One region of the Paenibacillus sp. FSL R5-0345 genome, then DNA from elsewhere that is predicted to be linked to it. Evidence: predicted binding sites of a transcription regulator. Region 1 holds the regulator's gene; each other region holds the start of a gene.
What was found. Region 1 encodes LexA, which represses DNA repair genes until DNA is damaged. Its sites were predicted from a motif close to CGAACATATGTTCG; they were not measured.
Positions count from the first base shown of each region.

Region 2: the regulator LexA is predicted to act here: its motif matches at 4,283-4,296, upstream of R50345_RS22180 (YolD-like family protein).
Region 3: the regulator LexA is predicted to act here: its motif matches at 4,067-4,080, upstream of R50345_RS21840 (YolD-like family protein).

Region 1 is NZ_CP009281.1:3,745,942-3,752,511, reverse strand. Features, by position in the region: gene R50345_RS16630 (MBL fold metallo-hydrolase) at 1-359, shown strand, start outside; gene R50345_RS16625 (methyltransferase domain-containing protein) at 524-1,300, shown strand; gene R50345_RS16620 (hypothetical protein) at 1,301-1,879, opposite strand; gene R50345_RS16615 (hypothetical protein) at 2,099-2,479, opposite strand; gene R50345_RS16610 (L,D-transpeptidase) at 2,627-2,965, opposite strand; gene lexA (transcriptional repressor LexA) at 3,215-3,841, opposite strand; gene R50345_RS16600 (LysM peptidoglycan-binding domain-containing protein) at 4,137-4,550, shown strand; gene R50345_RS16595 (DUF896 domain-containing protein) at 4,660-4,869, shown strand; gene R50345_RS16590 (hypothetical protein) at 4,919-5,446, shown strand; gene R50345_RS16585 (HAD family hydrolase) at 5,480-6,265, shown strand; gene R50345_RS16580 (FixH family protein) at 6,527-6,570, shown strand, end outside.
Region 2 is NZ_CP009281.1:5,006,005-5,012,424, reverse strand. Features, by position in the region: gene R50345_RS31420 (hypothetical protein) at 1-106, shown strand, start outside; gene R50345_RS22205 (NucA/NucB deoxyribonuclease domain-containing protein) at 186-623, opposite strand; gene R50345_RS22200 (cytidine deaminase) at 725-1,141, shown strand; gene R50345_RS22195 (glycosyl hydrolase) at 1,254-2,729, shown strand; gene R50345_RS22190 (PH domain-containing protein) at 2,788-3,276, opposite strand; gene R50345_RS22185 (hypothetical protein) at 3,395-3,955, shown strand; gene R50345_RS22180 (YolD-like family protein) at 4,335-4,670, shown strand; gene R50345_RS31735 (hypothetical protein) at 4,673-4,831, opposite strand; gene R50345_RS22175 (M15 family metallopeptidase) at 5,122-5,808, shown strand; gene R50345_RS31730 (hypothetical protein) at 5,884-6,366, shown strand.
Region 3 is NZ_CP009281.1:4,921,180-4,927,749, forward strand. Features, by position in the region: gene R50345_RS30410 (S-layer homology domain-containing protein) at 1-2,380, opposite strand, end outside; gene R50345_RS32350 (AraC family transcriptional regulator) at 2,664-2,762, opposite strand; partial or broken gene R50345_RS32490 (transposase) at 2,759-3,228, opposite strand; gene R50345_RS21840 (YolD-like family protein) at 3,667-3,969, opposite strand; gene R50345_RS21845 (DNA-directed RNA polymerase subunit alpha C-terminal domain-containing protein) at 4,563-4,940, shown strand; gene R50345_RS21850 (hypothetical protein) at 5,577-5,789, opposite strand; gene R50345_RS21855 (IS4 family transposase) at 5,959-6,570, shown strand, end outside.

The DNA.
Region 1 (6,570 bases):
ATGTGCTTGACATAGGAGGGCGTAAATTAGAAATTTACCACACACCGGGTCATTCACCAGGCCATATAAGCGTCTTTGATCATGCCAAAGGGTATCTGTTTACAGGGGATTTATTGTATGATGTTACACCTGTTTATGCATTTTATCCTTCGACTAGTCCGGAAGATTTAGTGGCTTCTTTAGAAAAGATTGCACACATTGCAAAGGTGACCCAAGTATTCGGCTCTCATAATACGTTAGGTTTAGATCCATCTATTTTGCATGAAGTAAAGCAGGCGGTTCGTGCTTTGCGTGAACAGGGACTTGTCGCACATGGTACGGGGATTCATCGGTTTAATGGGTTTAGCGTGCAATTCTAATAAAAAGATAGATGTTCTGTTGATGTAGAAATAGAAATACGTTGATGGTTTTTAAAAACAGTAAAACGGCCTCAAAGAGGACCGTTTTTTTGTAGCTTGTGAGCTTGTAGATTTCATCTGTTGGAAATAGAGATATTAATTGAGAGGAAAGAGGTAGTGGAGTAATGTTACCAACAACTGAAGCTTTTGCACAATCGATGCGTTCCTATTCGAATTATATCCAAATGCCTTGGGGGAGATTGTTCTACCTGACCGCCTGGCATCAAATTGAAAATCACATCCTTTTAGAAAAGAAGCCATCGATTTTAGATATCGGCTGTGGGTTTGGGATAACTTGTCATGAATTTGCCAGAAAGGGGTACACAGTAACCGGAATAGATCCGACGACGGAGATGATAGCGAAGGCTCAAGAGTCTGCGATGAAAGAAGGTCTCAGCATTTCTTATAGCGTAACTACGCTACAGAATTCAGATGTGTTGGCGGAGCGTTATGACTGGATATTTTGCCACAACGTGCTTGAATATCTTGAATATCCCAAAGAAATGTTAATGGACATTAGTAAAAAACAATCTGCAAATGGAATGCTCTCTCTGATCACTCATAATCCTGTGGCCAAGGTGATGAAGAAAGCCATTATGAATAAAGATCCTAAGGGAGCTCTAGATAGCATTGGGAATATGCGAGAATATAGTGGCATTATTCAAACAGAAATTACGATCTATACGAATGATCAATTGGCGGAATGGCTTGAGAATTGCGGATACGAGGTTAGATGGACTTACGGAATTCATAATATCTATGGTTACATAGCAGACAATGAAGTGAAAATGAATGAAGATTGGAATAAACACATGGTGGAGCTGGAGCTTAAATTAGGCAGTGAATCACCATATAAAGACATAGCGATTTTCACACATCTTATTGCGGAAAAAATCAGATAATTATTCGGATACGATTGTCCTGAAAAATGCATGCAATTGCTGTACTTGGGAGTAAGCTTCTTTATACTGATTGTCGGATTGTTTAATGGGCAATAAGCCTGGCAAGAAGGAGATACTATACACAGGCATTTCACTGCTGTTCATATATATTTTAAGTGTAAGTTCCTCAATAACACTAGCCTCTTCGTCAGCGCTATTAAGCACATTAATATTCGCACTTGAAGCGGTTGATTTGCTGCTTTGTTGACTTTTGGATACTTTTGAATGGGTTAGCGCGTTAACAACAATCTCTGATCCCATTACATTATCGAAGGAATACAGTTTTGCTATAGCTTTTTTACGTGTTTTCGGATCGCTACTGCCTATGGCTATTTTCTTATAGGATTCGTTAAGGGCGATCAAGTGAGATTGATTGGGTGGAATGAACGTTTTGGTGAATATGATGTTAAAGGATGAGATTGCGTTTAACAGCTTTGAAAGATCTGAAGAAGTAGATAGCTTTTTCAATTCTAGAAAACCGGCACTAAGAATTAAGACAACTCCTATAATACCGAATATGTACATCAAGAAAATCAGCATGGAATCACACCTCCTAGTTATCTCAGCAGAGCAAGATTTATTACTTAATGAAAGATATGCCTAAATCTTCTCGACTAGTATCTGCTAAAAGTGAAATTCGTTGAAAAATAGGAACAATTACAGCATTAGCAAAAAAAGCACCCAGAGATCCGCCTTTAATGCATGCTTGGGCAGTTACTGAGTGCTTAGATGAGAGTTATTAATGTAAATAGGTCAAAATTATAAGAAATTGAAAGCCGTAATTTGATCGGTATACACAATTAGCTGCTTGTATTCGATCGATGATTCATAGTTAGCATAGGGTCTTACAGAAACATCATTGAGGACTACAAAGTTATAGCTGAAATTTTTATCGGGATGTTCCGCACCTAAATAAGATATGTATTCATCTACAATGACATCATCCATTAGAGATTTTAAGTCAAAAACATCCTCTTTATTGGAGGCGGAAGGGGAGATCGTCCCTTGAATACTGCCAAATGAGGTGAGTAGATTTACTTTTTTTCCACTAGCTTGATCGTTATTTAACAATAATCCTGAGAGTTTAACAAGTGCATCGACTTTAAAATCGACGAGGGTTCTTATTTTGGAGTTGTTCAAAACCAGACACTTCCTTTCTATTTGAAATCCTGTTAACATTATTCGACATATAACCACATAATTCCTATTACGCCCAAAAAAATTCTTAAATACAAACACACCCCATTCATTGAACCATGAGTGAGGTGTGTTTATTTATGGATAGATTTAATTCCTGATCGTTACTTGTGTTCCAATCGGAACAATCGCAGCTAGTGCTAGCACATCCGCATTGTACATCCGAATACAACCGTGGGAAACTTCGTGACCTATCGAGGAGGGATCATTATTTCCATGTATTCCATAGTGAGGCTTAGATAGACCCATCCAAAAGACCCCAAATGGACCACCTGGATCGGGTTCTTTGTTAATAATAGTGAAGTCACCCAAGGGTGATTGGGTTAACATTTTACCGATTCCGACGGGGAAACCTCTGATCACAATGTTGTTATCAAGAAGATACAGCATACGCTGGGTCAGATCTACAATAATTCGGTAATTTGGCATTGCGCAACACTCCTTTCTAATAGGATATGAGCAGAAAGCCTAAACGGTTATTAATAGAAAATGGCCATTTTAGCGTATGCGAACGCGTGTTCTAGTATGGATAATTTGAGTTAGAAAATAAAAAAAAGCTGTTCCACATTTGTGGAACAGCTTTTGATATTACAGTAAACAGTATCATTATGCTTCTCGTAGAAACGGATACCATCCTTTAATGGACGGTATCCGTTTTGGCTTGGTAGGAGTGCATACTTAGTGGATATCTCGAAATAATCCGATAACTCTGCCGAGAATGGTCACGCGATTAAGGCGAAGAGGCTCGTACGCCGGATTCTCCGGCTGAAGACGTATATGATCACGTTCTTTATAAAAGGTCTTAACGGTTGCTTCATCTTCTTCGGTCATAGCTACAACGATATCTCCGTTATCAGCTGTCTGTTGTTGACGGACAATAACATAGTCACCATTCATTATCCCAGCTTCGACCATGCTGTCACCTTGAACCGATAACATAAATACTTTGTTATCTCCTACATAGTGAGTTGGAAGCGGGAAGTAGTCTTCAATATTCTCAGTAGCAGTGATAGGAACCCCGGCGGTAACCTTACCTACGACAGGAATGCGTGCGACGGTTTGTGCGAATTGATGGACATTCTCGGAATCCTCTTGGCCAAGCAATTCTATTGCACGTGGCTTCGTTGGATCTCGACGGATAAGTCCCTTCTTCTCTAGCCGATCCAAATGACCGTGAACTGTGGAGCTGGAAGCAAGACCAACAGCTTCTCCAATCTCCCGAACGGAAGGAGGATAACCCTTGCTGCGGACTTCGCTACGTATAAATTCCAGGATCGCCAGCTGGCGACTTGAAATCTTTGACATTGGAATCAACCCCATATAGTAATGTTTGGGAAAATTATAACATAGAACTACCGTTCGCACAAACATAAGTTCTAACTATTATAAATATTAATTCGAAAGAGTTAATAAATGGTAGTCTCGTATTGATAAAGCGAACTTTAAAACAATGATCAGCTGGATTCTTTTTATAGATGATAGGGTGATTTACTCTTTTCAAAAAAAAGAGAACAATTGTTCTGAAATAGTATTGAACAAAACACATGTTCGTGTTATTATAATTTCAAAAGTAAGAACAAGTGTTTGGAGGATGATATTCATGTTAAAATACAGTACATACCGTAGCATCTACGATAAAGCCCCCGTGGTTGAATCTTTAGGACATAATCCTGTTACCCGTTATTCAGCTCAGATTAAAGAGATTACAGCGCTTTTGCTTGAAGGATTGATGCGTTTGTTCCGGAGAGATTTTGTTATTAAACTTACATTGATCATTGTGCTCGTACTATCAGGACTCACAGTAGTAGGTAATGTATTTGCAGGATCTACTACTTTAATGAAGGATGAGAAGCGCGTAGTGGTTGAACGCGGAGATACACTTTGGAGTATTGCTCTTGAGAATAAACCATCGGATATGAAGACGGCTGTATATATAGAAGGAATTAAAAAATCCAATGGCATTAAAGGCAGTCAGATTAATGCTGGAGATATTCTCAGTTTACCTATTTATTAATATTCTAAGAACATAATAGAAGGACATAAAGAGCTTGCAGGGAGTAAACCTTGACAAGCTCTTTTTCTCATGGCAGAGTTAGAATTAATTTATATGGGGAGGGAAAGTTTTGAACATTGATGAGTTGGTCGCGCGTATTAACGAATTGGCACGCAAACAGAAGAGCGTAGGCCTTAATCAAGAGGAAACGGCGGAACGCGCCAAGCTTCGTGAAATCTATTTGGGGAATATTCGCAATAACTTCCGAGCACAATTGAATACGATTGAATTGGTCGATAATGATGAGCATGAACAAGGTAACAAGGGGCTTAAGCATTAACACCCTGTTCCTTTTCATAGATACTACTGGATGACTAGGGGGAACGCATATGGCCCGTTCTTGGGAAAGAATGGTTCAACGTAACACACAGCAAATTAACAAGCAAAGAAAGAAACAGGGGAAGGAAACGATTTACGCATCAAAATCCAAATCTCCTGGCAAGAACAGTGAAACCTTTAAAGGCCGTAACATTGCATTTCCAGTAGTGTTATTAGTGCTTGGTACTATGTTTTGGATGATTGGTTCGGTAGATCAGGCCAAAGGCAATGGTATGCTGATGAATTGGCTAGGAGTCGTTTTGTACTACTTACTAGCAGCACTTCTGTTTTTCCGACGTCCGTATTTGAAGGTGGAGAATGCTAGACTATCCACTATAAAATTCAATCGCGAACGCTATTTACCAGCTTCTGATATTGAGAAAATTATCCTTTCGCGTGGAGCTGTTGTTATTAAGCATAAAGGCAAACGCACGAAATGGATTTTTACCAGACTTATGAATCGTTATGATACAACTGCGATGGGGACTCGACTGGAAGCATTCGCAAAAGCTCACCAAATTGAAGTAGTTCACGAATAGAAATTAACCAGCCATGGGAGAGGGAGACCTGTAATGCCAATTTCCGCTGTACTATTTGACCTTGATGATACACTGCTCTGGGATGATCGGAGCGTCAATGAAGCATTTCGTTCTGCATGTGAAGCCGCTGGGGATACGATTGATCCACAAGAACTGGAACTTGCGGTGCGTAAAGAAGCCATAGCACTATATGAATCATACGAAACGAACCCATTTACAAAAATGATTGGGATTAATCCGTTTGAAGCACTTTGGGGGAACTTTACTGCAGGTGAACAACCGGAATTCCGTCAATTGGAGCAGCTTGCACCGGGCTACCGTAAAGAGGCGTGGCGTCGTGGTCTTGCAGCACTTGGTGTAGAGGACGAAGTTCTTGCTGAGACATTAGCAGCCAAATTTGCAGCAGAGCGTAGAAATCGGCCTTACATCTATGAAGAAACAATTCAGGTGCTCGAAGAACTGAAGGGAAAAGTGAAGTTATTGCTTTTGACTAACGGATGCCCTGCATTGCAACAAGAGAAACTAGATGGTGTACCTGAAATCGTTCCTTTCTTTGATCATATCGTAATTTCCGGAAGCTTCGGCAAAGGAAAGCCGGATAAGGATATTTTTCTGCATGCTCTAGAGCTTCTAGATATTGCACCTGAGCAAGGGGTTATGGTCGGTGATAAGCTTACAACGGATATTCGTGGTGGGTTGGCAACAGGTTTGACTACGGTTTGGATTAATAGAAAAGGCAAACAGCCGGATCCGGAAATTCAGCCGGATTATGAAATCAAACATCTTGGAGAGCTTCTTTCATTAGTCCAATCTTTATAAAGTAGAGTAAGAGGCTTTGAATCATTGAGCCTTAAGAAGGCAGTAGGTTCCTGGGTTACTAGGAGGCTTACTGTCTTTCTTTATATCTACATATTGCTTTTTAAAATTGATGAAATTATCTAGTATATGATTTTAGTCACAAGAGTTAAGCTGAATTGATATGAAATACTGAAAAACCAATAATAATGTGTATAATAGATGGAGAATGTATAACATGAATTGGTAGATTCTTAGTACTCAAATCGGCTGGGAGGACTCTATATGAAGATTTCAAGAACAATCGTTCCTTTATTATTAGGTGCAAC
Region 2 (6,420 bases), 1.3 Mb from region 1:
AAGCCCAGCAAACGTAGGTCCGGTGTGTAGTCCTTTTACTTCAACGGGAGCTATTCTGGTACTCTTCATCTTGCTGGTTATCATCACTAAAGCTTGCTTATTCTAAGCTAGCTGATGCACATTGTAGCCCCATCCGGTGTATACCGGATGGGGCTATTCTTTTGGAACATTGTTTACGAAGCTCGTTATTTGAACATAAATTCTACGCGGGTTCCATCCGCATAATCTTCTAGCTGATTACCAACCCAGCTTCCTGCACCGCGATTATCTTTTGGCGTTATGTATTCAATGTCGGCCCCTTCGCCGCCTTCATCACACATGGCCATGGGCCATTCGTCGCGGTCGTAGCCTTTTTTGGTAGGGATCCCTCTTAAGGATTCTTTGCGGTTCTCTTCAGCCTGCTCACGGTTAATGGTACATGTGGCAGATTCCCCTTTGGCAATCGCATCCTGAATGTGCTTAGCGGTCTCAGGATAACGATCTGACGGGAAGATCAGCTGAACAACTTCGGAATCGGATGGAGATGAGGGGGCTGCCGGGTCTCCGTTCTGTTCAAACCAGTAACTGCCCAAGACAAGTAACACAACAATGATGAGACTGGTGATTAATTTTTTTGTTTTCATATCTGCTCCTCCTTTTTTCGCGCTTAAAATAGTATATCTTATATCATAATGTAGTGCGATTTAATATACTTAGGAAAAACAAGAGGAGGACGCAATTGGAAATGGAGTATTTAATTACTATAGAGGATCAGACGCTTATCGCCTCAGCTGAAGATATTATTACTAGACGTTATGAATGGGAAAGGCATCATGTGGGGGCGGCACTTCGTACTAAGACAGGGGAGATTTTTACCGCAGTACATGTAGAAGCGAGCATGGGGCGGATTACGGTCTGTGCAGAAGCAATGGTGATTGGAAAAGCGATCTCCGAAGGCTATAAGGAATTTGATACGATAGTTGCGGTAAGGCATTCTGATCCGGATAGCGAGGAAAGAGAGATTAAAGTAGTCTCCCCCTGCGGGATGTGCCGTGAGTTAATTGCTGATTACGGGAAGGATTGTAAGGTTATTGTATCCGAGGAAGGCCGGTTAGCCAAATATGAGATCACCGAATTACTGCCGCTGAGATATACGAGGTAAGTCGGGGAATCACCGGGAGCCGTTATTTTATAACTTCATGTCCATTCGCTGAGTTCATGTCACTATTGTCCCCATACTATAACTTAAAAAAGTTAAAAGGGTGTGAGAGTGGATGGAACAGCGCAGCCTTCGAAATATGGTGGATTCGGCATCGAGGTTTGTGAGTGATGTTCAGTGGCAGATAGCGTATCGTAAATTGCAAATGACACCGGCGGATTCGGAAACGGTACCTTCGGCTCAGAAATTGTTGAATACCCTTTATTTTCTGCAAGGAAAAGGATGGATTAGTGGACAACATGATTATTTGGAGAGCGCGGATGAATTCAACGGGAAGCTGAAAAATACCAGCGGGCAATACGCTGCCCTTCACGGCTACGAGCTGGGGGCAATCAATAATCAGACGGCGGCGCTAATAGACAATCAGCGGGATTGGGTTGTTAGCAGCGCTATTCGCTGGTATAAAGCTGGTGGAATCATAACGATTAGCTATCACGCTCAGCTGCCAGGAACAGCGCCGGCTTGGGCTAACGTATCTACGAGCATAAGCAACGCTGATTTTGACAAATATATAACACCGGGTACTGCTCAGTACAACGCACTGATCGCTGATCTGGATAAGATAGCCCTCTCTTTAAAAAAACTGAATGACGCAGGTGTTCCTGTGCTCTGGCGGCCCTATCATGAAATGAATGGCGGATGGTTTTGGTGGGGAAAGAAGAGCAACTACGTGAAGCTGTGGAATCTTATGTTTGACCGCTTTACCGGCTATCATAAGCTGCATAATTTATTGTGGGTATGGAGTACAAACGCCCAAAATCAGTGGAGTGATGACCCTGCGGAATACTACCCGGGCGGTGACAAAGTAGATGTGCTAGCGCTAGACATCTATGACGGCGATTTCAAGGGAAGTCACTATGATAGTCTATGGGATCTTGGCCGGGGAAAGCTGATCGCGATTGGAGAGAACGGAGAGCTACCGTCCCCTGCGCTACTATCTAAATCACAGCCCAAATGGTCTTATCAGATGACCTGGGGCAAGCTTCTTTATGAGAAAAACACCGATGCGGTGATTAGAGCCTTTATGAACGACAGCTATGTATTCACACGAGATGAATATGCTGCTGAGGCAGCGATTGTGGCTGCTAAGGGAGATAGTGTGCTGCAAAGCGGGCTATGGGGGCAATATTACAATAATATGACCCTTAGCGGGACTCCTGCGTTGACGCGAACGGATGCGAACATCCAATTTTCATGGAAACAGGGTTCACCCGATCCAGCCATTCGTGTCGATGCATTCTCTATACGTTGGAGCGGGAAGCTCACGGCAGCTTATAGTGAGACTTATACCATTTACTCCTCCTCTGATGACGGGGTGCGGGTGTGGATTGATGGAATGCTGATCATTGACAGTTGGGTGAATCAGAGTGGACAGGAGCGTAAAGGCAGTGTGAATCTGATTGCGGGCAAGCTGCATGAAATAAAAGTGGAGTATTATGAGAATGAAGGTGACGCGCGGATTGTATTACAGTGGGAAAGTCCTAGCCAGCCAAAGGGAGTTATCCCAGCAGGAGCGTTCTATCTGCCATAAAAGAACATCTGTTTGGAGCAAGCCCCGGATCCGGGGCTTTTTTAACGTCCGAACGGTCTTAGATTTGTTCGCGATAGCTAATGTTGTTGGCGATCTTCTCGTCACGTACGGCTTTGCGCAGGACATCTTTAACGGTTTGGGCATCACGAATTTTTCGGAAAAGAAGCTGAGGCGCTGAGGCATCATCAGAAAATACAGTTAATGAACCAATGCCGAGCATCCGGTCCATGATAGATTGTGCTACGGATAAATCGCGTACGCGCAGTAATTCAATTTCTTCGACATTTTTACCGATAAGTCCGGTCTTTACCATAATGCGCTGGCTTGTAATGGTGTACGTAGTCGTGTTTAGGCGTACGATTCCTTTGAGGCGATCCGAGATGCTAGCCGGTTTACCTTTCCAGAGTACGACTTCTTGAGTAGCGTTTAGATTTGCTGATGGACGCCGGGCGGTCACTGGAGCGGTGCCGTCAATGCTAGATCCACATTCTCCACAAAATTTCACGCCCTGCTTATATTCTGAACCGCAGGTTGTGCAATAAGGCATAAAAACTCTCCTTCCCTAATTACAATTGAAATAATTATAACATAATAGTCATTTTACATAAATTTCATTTGCACTTTACACAAAGCGACATTATTCTGTTAAGTGGAGGGATAAATAAATGAAAAAAGTGTTACTAATAGGAACGCTAATGTTGACTGTCATCCTTAGCGCCTGCAGCAATAATAATTCAACTTCATCGGCGCCTGCCTCAGAGGAAGAAGTGCAGGAGACCGTGCAAAACTTCTACAATGAAATGTCTAAACTTGAGGAATTAGGAAAATCATCTTTAGCGGAGTTCAACGAAGCCATCGCTGGTTATTCAGCAGGAGAGCTTTCGGACAGGCAGCTAGAGAAGAAGATTAACGAATTCCAGAAAACTGCAACAGACCTATCTAATCAGGCTGAAAAGGTGAAGATCTCCTCTAGCTTGCCTGAAGATATTCGTAAGCTGCTTGAGGAGTCCAAAATTGCTTTTCAAAGTGCTTATGCTCTAAAAGAACAAGCTTCTCAAGGTGCTGATTCCACAGAGGTCACTGCTGAGCAGTTCCAGGAATTGAATCAGAACGCTGATGTAGCGATGCTGTACGGCATATCCAAGCTTAATGAAGCAAGAGAAGCAACAGGGCTTATCGATGCCGATGGTCAGTCCACCACTGAGTCAGAGAACGTTAAAGAATAGATCGGAATGTAGACGCTGTACAGTTTAACTGTCAGCGTCTTTTTGCTGCGATTTTGAGCTTAAGTAGAGGTAACACGGCCAATCCTATAAATAAGCCAGCTACAATTCCTTTTGTAAGGTCTGAGAGTGTATTACTTTGATATACGAGGGGGTATGTGCACAGGAATAACGCAGGGATTAGGATGAGAAGTGCAGTATTTTTTTTCAAGTGGAAAGCTCCTCTCGATCAGATATGTATTATTATACAACTTTTAGATAAAGAGGAAGATAGAAAAGTGGTATCTTTTTCCTGATTATTGATTATTCAGCGAAGGTATGGATATAATACAAACATACGTTCGTATATATAGGATAGTATAGATATTAGGGAGGGGTTACCATGGGCAAAAAGCTGGAGAAAAACGGACTGTGGGAAAGCAGTCGGATGATGCTGCCGGAGCACAAGGTAAGAATTATTAGGGATGAACGGGAGACGCTACGACGCATTAAGCCTATTCTGGATGAGCAGAAGCTGGAGGAAATCGAATGTACACTAGCCTTATCGTTACGAAGTCATGTGCGTGTGACTGTTGTGTTGTTTGACCCCTTTGAGAATACGACAATAAGTGGTTTTGTGACCTCCATTCACACCCACTCGCGTGAGTTTAAGCTGCAGTGGGCGGAGGAATGGAAGTGGATCAATGTGGATGACCTTGTTGAGGTTTACATCGTCTAATGCTAAGAATTGCTGCCTTCATTTTTTTCATAAGCAATTAGAGTTACGGTTGGGTTGCCGGTTAGATGTGCAATAGAAGCTTCGGCATTCCGAATAATTTCGAGTGCTTCATCCTGTTCGCTGAGTGCAGCAACTCTATAGCTATCGCTATGAATGTCCATATGTGTTCCCACCTTTCGCTAATATTTTGCCCTTTTTTGTGGAAATGATCCAAGGTGGAGAAGCCGTGAATAGCTACCTTTCAGGTTAGATCTCGGGGATACCGGGGTCTTTTTTTAATATAAGAAAGTTATGCACCTATCCTTTATGTCTTATATTTCTCGCTTAAACGCTTATCATCCTTCCTTATATGGACGCCGAAGACGTTTATGCTTGTATGCTAAGGCAAGCAGGGGTATTAGTACAAGCGAATGGGGAGTCGGGATCATTGATTATAGCAAGGGGTGATTCTATGCTGACTTTGGAACAAGTAAGGGATAAATCGACGGCGCGTCTTGTTGGGCTTCATCCTGTTTTGGCAGCAGGAGCAAAGGCTTTGATTCAGCAAAGCTATGCCAAAGGAGTGCCGATTGTGATTACCCAGGGATTACGCTCAATCGCAGAGCAAAATGCCTTGTATGCACAGGGGAGAAATAAGCCGGGGCCAATAGTTACCAACGCCAAGGGTGGAACCAGCTATCACAATTATGGCCTTGCGTTTGATTTTGCGCTTTTGCTGCCGGACGGAAATAGTCTTTCCTGGGATATGAATCGTGATGGGGATAAAGATAAAATAGCGGACTGGCAAGAGGTGGTACAGGTGGGTAAACAGTTGGGGCTTGAATGGGGAGGAGACTGGACGTCTTTTAAAGATTATTCCCACTTGCAAATGACCTTCGGTTTAACCACAAGTCAACTTCGCGCAGGTAAACGTCCTACAACGGATCAGGTCAATGAAGCTTTAAAAAGGATAATCGGGGAGGATGACGCAGTGAATAAGGATGTTAAAGTATCGATAACCTTGAATGGCAGCAAGCTTACGGATGGCGTTCTTGATACAGGTATAACATATGTACCCGTACGGGTTCTGGCTGAGGCGCTTGGAGCAAAGGTTACGTATGATGCTGCGAGTAAGACGGTGAATGTAGTAAAAGAGTAGATCCATTTATGTATAGACAGTGCCATCCAAGGGGAAATTATCAGTGATCACTAACTATAAAGGGAGGCATACGTTGTGAACAAGCTGATAACAAGCCTTGCATGCGGTACTGTACTGTCAATGAGTATAATGGGAGCTAGTTACGCTAATCCAATCGGGTCAGCCGCTTTAGGCGGTATCCCGAACGCGAATACGGGCATGGATGGTACCGTGAATAACACTCGGATGATGAATACGGAAGGCAATCTAATGAACGGCACGACTGGAACGATGAATCAGCATGAGAGCATTATGAAAGATAAGATTCGCACAGGGGAAAATTATAATCGTAACAACTATCACAACAATAACTACAATACAGAAAATTACACCCGGGATAACTACAATAGAAATACGGTAACTCCACTATCCAACACTACAACGGACGGTAGATATCGGGCAACCAGTACAACTACGAATACTGGGACTACCAGCAGAGGGTCTAACTGGGGCTGGCTCGGATTGTTTGGACTTTTGGGCCTAGTTGGAATGAGAAGCAGAAGTGACGAACGCAGATAATCGACATGCCTAATAACCCGTGTCGGCACACGCTGGAACGGGTTATTTTTAATG
Region 3 (6,570 bases), 1.2 Mb from region 1:
CCTTAATTACTGATACAGCGTCAGCAAGCTGCTTATCATTCAAATTATCCCAATAGGAATCCATATTAATAAACACATTACCATTATTGTTGAAATCTTTTAGGTGCTCCTTATAGTAATTGGAGACATCCACAACGTCTTGGTATGAAAGTGTACCTTCGTAAGCTCCCCAGCTGTTAAAGCCAACCGGTACGCCTTGCGGCAACTCAGGATTCAGCTCCAGCGGAGGTGTGATGATCGCATTAGCTTTTCCGTATTCCTCAAGCCCTGTACGGTAATCGCTGAATGCCCCTACCATAATCATCGGCGAAGACAATTCCGCGCCTGTAAGAATGCCATGAGGCTGGGTATCCCGTGTAACGTCGCTGGCTGCTCCGCCATAAACCGCTAGCTCATTCAGCCGATTAGAAGAGCCCTTCCAGTCAATTCCGGTCTTCCAGGTATCATGAGTGACCGACCCGAGCACAAGACCGTTTCGTGTCGAGTTATTAAAGATAGTCGTCATTTCATAGCTGGTATCCGCACGGTTCATAGATTGTGATTTATAACGAATCCAAGCATCATTGTCAAAAGGAACGGTCAGTACTCGGTTATCTGCACTGGCACCGATATCCACACCACCAGAACGTTTTAAAGTAATAGGTGACATATAATTCGTCTGCAGCGCCGTATCGCTAACGGCATCCAGACGAGTTAAGAAATACTTCTGATCGTCATAAAACTTGTAAACCTGCTTGAGGGTCGGCTGTCCAACAGAAGTGTGGACAAATGTAAGCTCCACGCCTTTGCCGAAGCCATCCTGAATTTCTACCGGAGCACCAGCATTTGCATGATTCTCATAGCTTTTAGTCTCGATAAGAGTATCACCGAGTTTGATACTGCTATAAATGCCATGCAGCTTCTGACCATCCGTCCACTTGTAGCTTGCGTATCCAGACTTGGTATTAAAGGACACTTCATAGGGTCCATTAGATACGAGTGTTCCATAAGTATATTCGGTAACAGTGATGGCCCCGTAGTTATTTGAAGTCCCCGGTGTCCCCAGATCACCATCCTCTTCAACGGGAGGATTAGGATCTGTACCCATTGCCGGTTCTACAATGATGCGATCCAGATCTGGCGCATACCAATTGCCGTCTGAGAATTTGATTGTATTCTCACCTTCGTTCAGGGGCAGTGTAAGCTCATATGTGAGAGCCGTATCCCAGTCTGGTGTCTTGGGCAGTTCATAATACTGCTCTGCCCCACCATTAGCGCTGACGTATAAGCTGCGCGGGTCACCTGAGAAATAAGCTACCGTGATTCGATAATCCCCTGTCATAGGAGCCATAATCTTATTGAAAGTTAAGGAACTGCCACCATTCAGATACCCTACCTTCTGACCACCGGAAGCATTCGGGCTATCGCCAACTCGTGCTTCTCCAGTTAAATCATTGACCGGAGACTCCGCTTCATAACTGATCGTATACGGAATGACTTCAATCCGGTCGAAATCTGGAGAGTACCAGTCATGATCTGAGAAAGTGATCTTATTCAACCCTTCTTGCAAGGAGACTTCCACATCATAAGTTCCTACCGTATCCCAGCTTGCCGTCTTTGGCAGATCAATCAATTCATCCAGTCCATCATTCACCTGCATATAGACAGGACGCTGGTCACCGGAAATATAGGAAATACGGATCAAATACGTTCCCGCTGCCGGCACAGTGACATTTGTGAACTGTAAAGTACTGTTTTTATTCATATCCTTTACAATTTTCCCGCCGGAAGCAACACTGCTGTCCGCTATCTTGGCGTTGCCTGTAATTATATTTTCAAGCGCTTCAGCTTCGATGACTGTTCCATGAAGCTGCTCTTTCCAGTCGCCTCCAGATCCTTCACCTGGGTCGCTGTCGTCCAGTCCACGAATTACAATCTTGTCGATGTCTGGAGAATACCAGTTGTTGTCATCAATCAGGATGCTGTTCTCTCCAGCATTCAGCGGAAGAGTCACATCATAAGTTCCCACCGTATCCCAGTCCACTGTCTTGGGTGGTTCTTCAAACTGCTTATCGCCGCCATTGGCGCTGATATTGAATGGCCGCGAGTCGCCAGAAATATAATACACTGTAATTTTATAATTCCCACTCTCACTTACAGTCACATGATTGAACTGCAAAGTGCTTCCTTGATACATGCCTCCGACTTTCTGCCCCCCGGAAGCCGTTGGGTGTTCAGAAATAGAAGCATTGCCAGTCATAGTATTTCCATCAGCTTCAGCTTCATAGATAGTTGCCGTATCATCGGCATAGACGCTTCTGGCGAACTGGCCACCGCTGCCCATTACCAAGCAGATCATGACAAAGAACAAGAATCCTCTTTTCATTGCTTTCCCAAACATTTAATCCCTCCGTTTGTAGGTCTCCTTGCACATTGGTGATATTCGGGCTGTAGCTGTCCATCAAGTCATCAAAGGGGTGAAGCAACATCTTGAAAGCGCTACCGATTTTCGATGAACTAAAGCTCCTTTGATTGCCTTGATGGATGAAGCCCCTCACATGTGCTGAGTTATATTACATGCCTAATTGTAAAAAGCAGAGGGGCGAATATCCATATCGCAAGTTTATTATTCGTAAGGGAAAGTGACTTTTATTTCATATTACCGTACTGAAGTGCTGGCGCACTCACAGACTCTTCCTATACTCGTTAGGGGTAACGCCTTGGTTCTTTAGAAATAGGGAAATAAAATAAGACGTGCTTTCGTAGCCGACTCTTTGGGCGATATCGTATCGATGGCCGGATGCAGCTTATAGCCAACCACTTGACTTTGTTGCCAAACGTATCGAGTTTAACTCCCCAGTTGGCATTGCCGGTGAGTTCGCTTTTTCGCATAGGTTTTTTTCTCGTAGGCGTGAATGGCTGCGCTTTCGATTGCGACATGAATTCCGACCACGATTCCTGCTTCTTGTCACTGAGAGACAAGATCCTCAAACAACTGCATGACAAGTTTTTTGCGAGTCGCTCGGCAAATACTGCTTAACGTAGAAATCGAAGGAGCGGGCATGTCCAGCCGAAGTTCACATTGGTAATGTAAGCGAAGGTCAAACTCTAGTCTGCGCGGTGAAGGATTACTCAATTGTCTCGCATACGACCGTAAGTCCAGTCCGCTGAACAAGAGGGCAATCGCTCTTTCGATCCTTTTATTTGAAGCTCATCAAAGGAAAAGAGACTTTCTTGGAGAATATACAAAGGGGACTTCCTCCTCTGAGTGTTTTGGTGTCGTTACCAAAAAACTTCTCCAAGTTGGGGTGAAATCCTTTTTTTATGCTCGAAAAACCGTTGTGTAACAAGGACTTAGTGCAAAATACTCAGCTTAAAAATTATTATAACGTTAGATATCAATTTCTTTATTTTCTTCTCAACTACACTCGTTAACCCTTTGGAACTAAATAATTCATCATGTGAAATATAACCTTTAGCAAACTCATAACTCTTCTCCAAATGTTAACTATTTTCATACATTAATTCGACCTGAAATGCGCAACTAGTTCCTCATACTCCAGATTAATATATTTTTGATTACTTTCTTTATCCTTGACAAATTTCAATGATCTATCTTTTGATCCATTAACCGCCATTACCCTTCCTTTAATCCCTTAAATTGACCACATATCCTCTAACTGCTGTTCAAATAATATTTAAGATATTTTCTATTTTCACCCATTCTGATTGATCCCTAATATTTCTAAATTCAATTTGTTGCAGTTGATAATCAGCAGTCATTACAATACCGTGTAGCACTCTATCATAATTTGTATAAAATACTTTTAACCATAAGGGGCTATGATCTTCAATAGATTTATTTATAGCGCAAATAATTACTTGTAATTCAACCACAGAAAGTTGTGGTTTTGATCGTACTACAATACTTTTATTACCAACTTGACATTTTACTTTCTTTAATAAATTTTTATCTACTTTTCTTATCATTTATTGTCCTCCTGATAATTTATACAGAAGTCCAGCAAAACATATCTATGAACAAGAATATGTAGAGGACTATCATTAATTATTATGAACTCACTAAAGAATATTTGTTTGTATTATATATAAGTGAACATCTCTTAGCAATAATCAACTTAATAGTATGAGAGATAATTAAATTAATCTTTAATAAGACAAAACAAAGACTGCAAACTCAACAAAGAGTGTACAGTCTTTACTTTACCCGATCTACAATCTTTAAACATTGTACTTCCTTCTTAAGACTGACAGCTTAGATTTCGGGATGATTCAATCCACATCTAACAAAATAGTGTTAATTCAAATTTATAGTTTATGCTTACCCTCTCATTTATCTACCTAATTTGTTAATGAATTTGTGTACGAGTTGTTCCATTCTATCTGATTTTTGCCTACAGTACTAAATTGTCAAGTGAGTCATTAATTCATTCTCCGTCTTTAATTCGTAATATTTACTACCATAATTAACGATTAAATACTAATCATAAGGTTTAAACTATAGATACTTAATAAGTCTAATATACCAATTAGTACGGACAACTTTAGAATGGAGGAAATAGATGAACCAGAATGTATCCTTAAAATTTCTTTTTCCAGTCCCTAAAGTCTTCTATTCTTTTCCTATCCATTTTTTGCGAATCGCTTCCTCAAATACGTCCAATAAAGGCATTTCCAGAATTCTTAATTCACTCTTGGAAAACGAATATATGACAATTGATGATGTAGTTAACAGTACCATGAAGGAACTAACTCAAAATCGGAATTTCGGAAAAAAAGGGCTGCTTATATTATTAAATTTACTAGAAACTATTTCTCATAAACCTGAGTTGATTCTGGAAACGAAGACTCTTGAACAAGGATTACGAGATGAAATAGAACTGATAATACAGGAGCCTCTCATTAAAGAGCAGCTCCTTGAGTTAGGTATTAATATTTAAAAAAATTAACCCGTAAAACTTAGGGTCGGTGGTAACATTACTGGTCTAAGTATCAAAAACGATGAGCATCGGTCATTACACCACTTTGAAATGAGCAAAAAGAGGGGAAGCGGCACAACTCCATAGACCTGTGTTTGGCCACATTGCGAGTTTCCATGCATCATGAATATAGCAGTCGCAGGGATAGTCATTCCCATTCTGCTCCAGCGCCAGCATAGTGCTACATCTGGAGCGTTATACACAGTTAGTGTATTCTTATCAAAGAAGCGGACAAGGTCCGCGACTGGCTGTTACCTCTCCGCTTATAGAATTGACTAGTTCCCTGGCCTTGATAAAGTCCCCCCAGTGAAGCACTATAAGGATGTTGAACTCAACCCTGTACCACCGTATGCGGTTTTTGCCCTTATTCACTTGGACTCCCAGACCGCGTGAATCCACCTGTGCGCATCATGGAAGTCGCGGGGACCATCGATGCTAACGCCGTTAATAAACCGGTATTTCCGAAAAAAGCCTCCCTTTCGTGTACAAAGCGTTGCGGATCGCCGTATGCGGAGGAGCGTAGGCTACCGAAGGGCCAACACCTCCTCAAAGAAATCCAGTCCGGCCAACAACGGTTCCCTGCTCATCTCCAAATATTCACGGATAAATTTCTCCAGCACGGCGGAAGAAATTACGCTCGTTGTCCTGAACTGGATTAAACGCATTGCAGAAACCGAAAACTGACTGCTTTACGTCAATTTCTGGGGCCAAAATACGGCTTATCGCGCTCTGTATACTTTCGGTAAGCAGTTCCCTTTCACCGATAAGCCACTGCCATCCTAGCTGTTTGAAAAGGTGCTGAAAGCCCATAATGGAGATAGGCTCGCACAGCGCGAGCGAAATCGATATATATATCAACTAGCCCAGTACACTTGCACCAAACCTGACATGAGTAGATATGGAAAAATAACCCTTCAAAAAAAATCGGTTCCCCCTAAAGTTGTAGTTACCACAGCCACAACATGAAATAGGAGGAACCTTGAATCAAATTATAAATTTCAAGACCGTGGCTGGTCAACTTTTAAATTGGATTCCGGTGGACAAAAGGCATCCGGTGCACGACCATCGTGTCCCCAAATTAACAACGTACCGAACCATTTTCTTGTTTCTTTTCGCCTTGCTCCAAAATCAACCGTCTTTGTCTGAGTTTTCTGCCTACTTTCGTAAAGCAAAATGGTTACAGCAGATCGTGGGCTTCTCTTCCATTAGTGACTCGGCGCTCAACCGACGGCTTCAGCGCATCCCTCTTTTTCTCCTTCAAGAGTTCTATACCGACCTGATGGAGGCGCTGATTCAGTGTCAGCTTAAGCAAGATCGTTTTCCGGACATCGGGGCGTTACGCGTCATCGACCCCACTCAACTTTCGCTTACGGCTCACGGGGAGCACTGGGCGTTTACCCAAAAGGGGCAGGTTAAGGTCAAGCTTCATCTTGGGTTGCATGTCTACAATGAGCAGAATGTGCACCCTGGACGAGCGGTGTTCTCGACGGCCGGCGTCGCGGATCACGATCCGGAAGTGCTCGATCGGCTGCTTCAACCCGATCGGGAGAACTCTACGTATGTCATGGATCGCGGCTATCCCGGATACCAC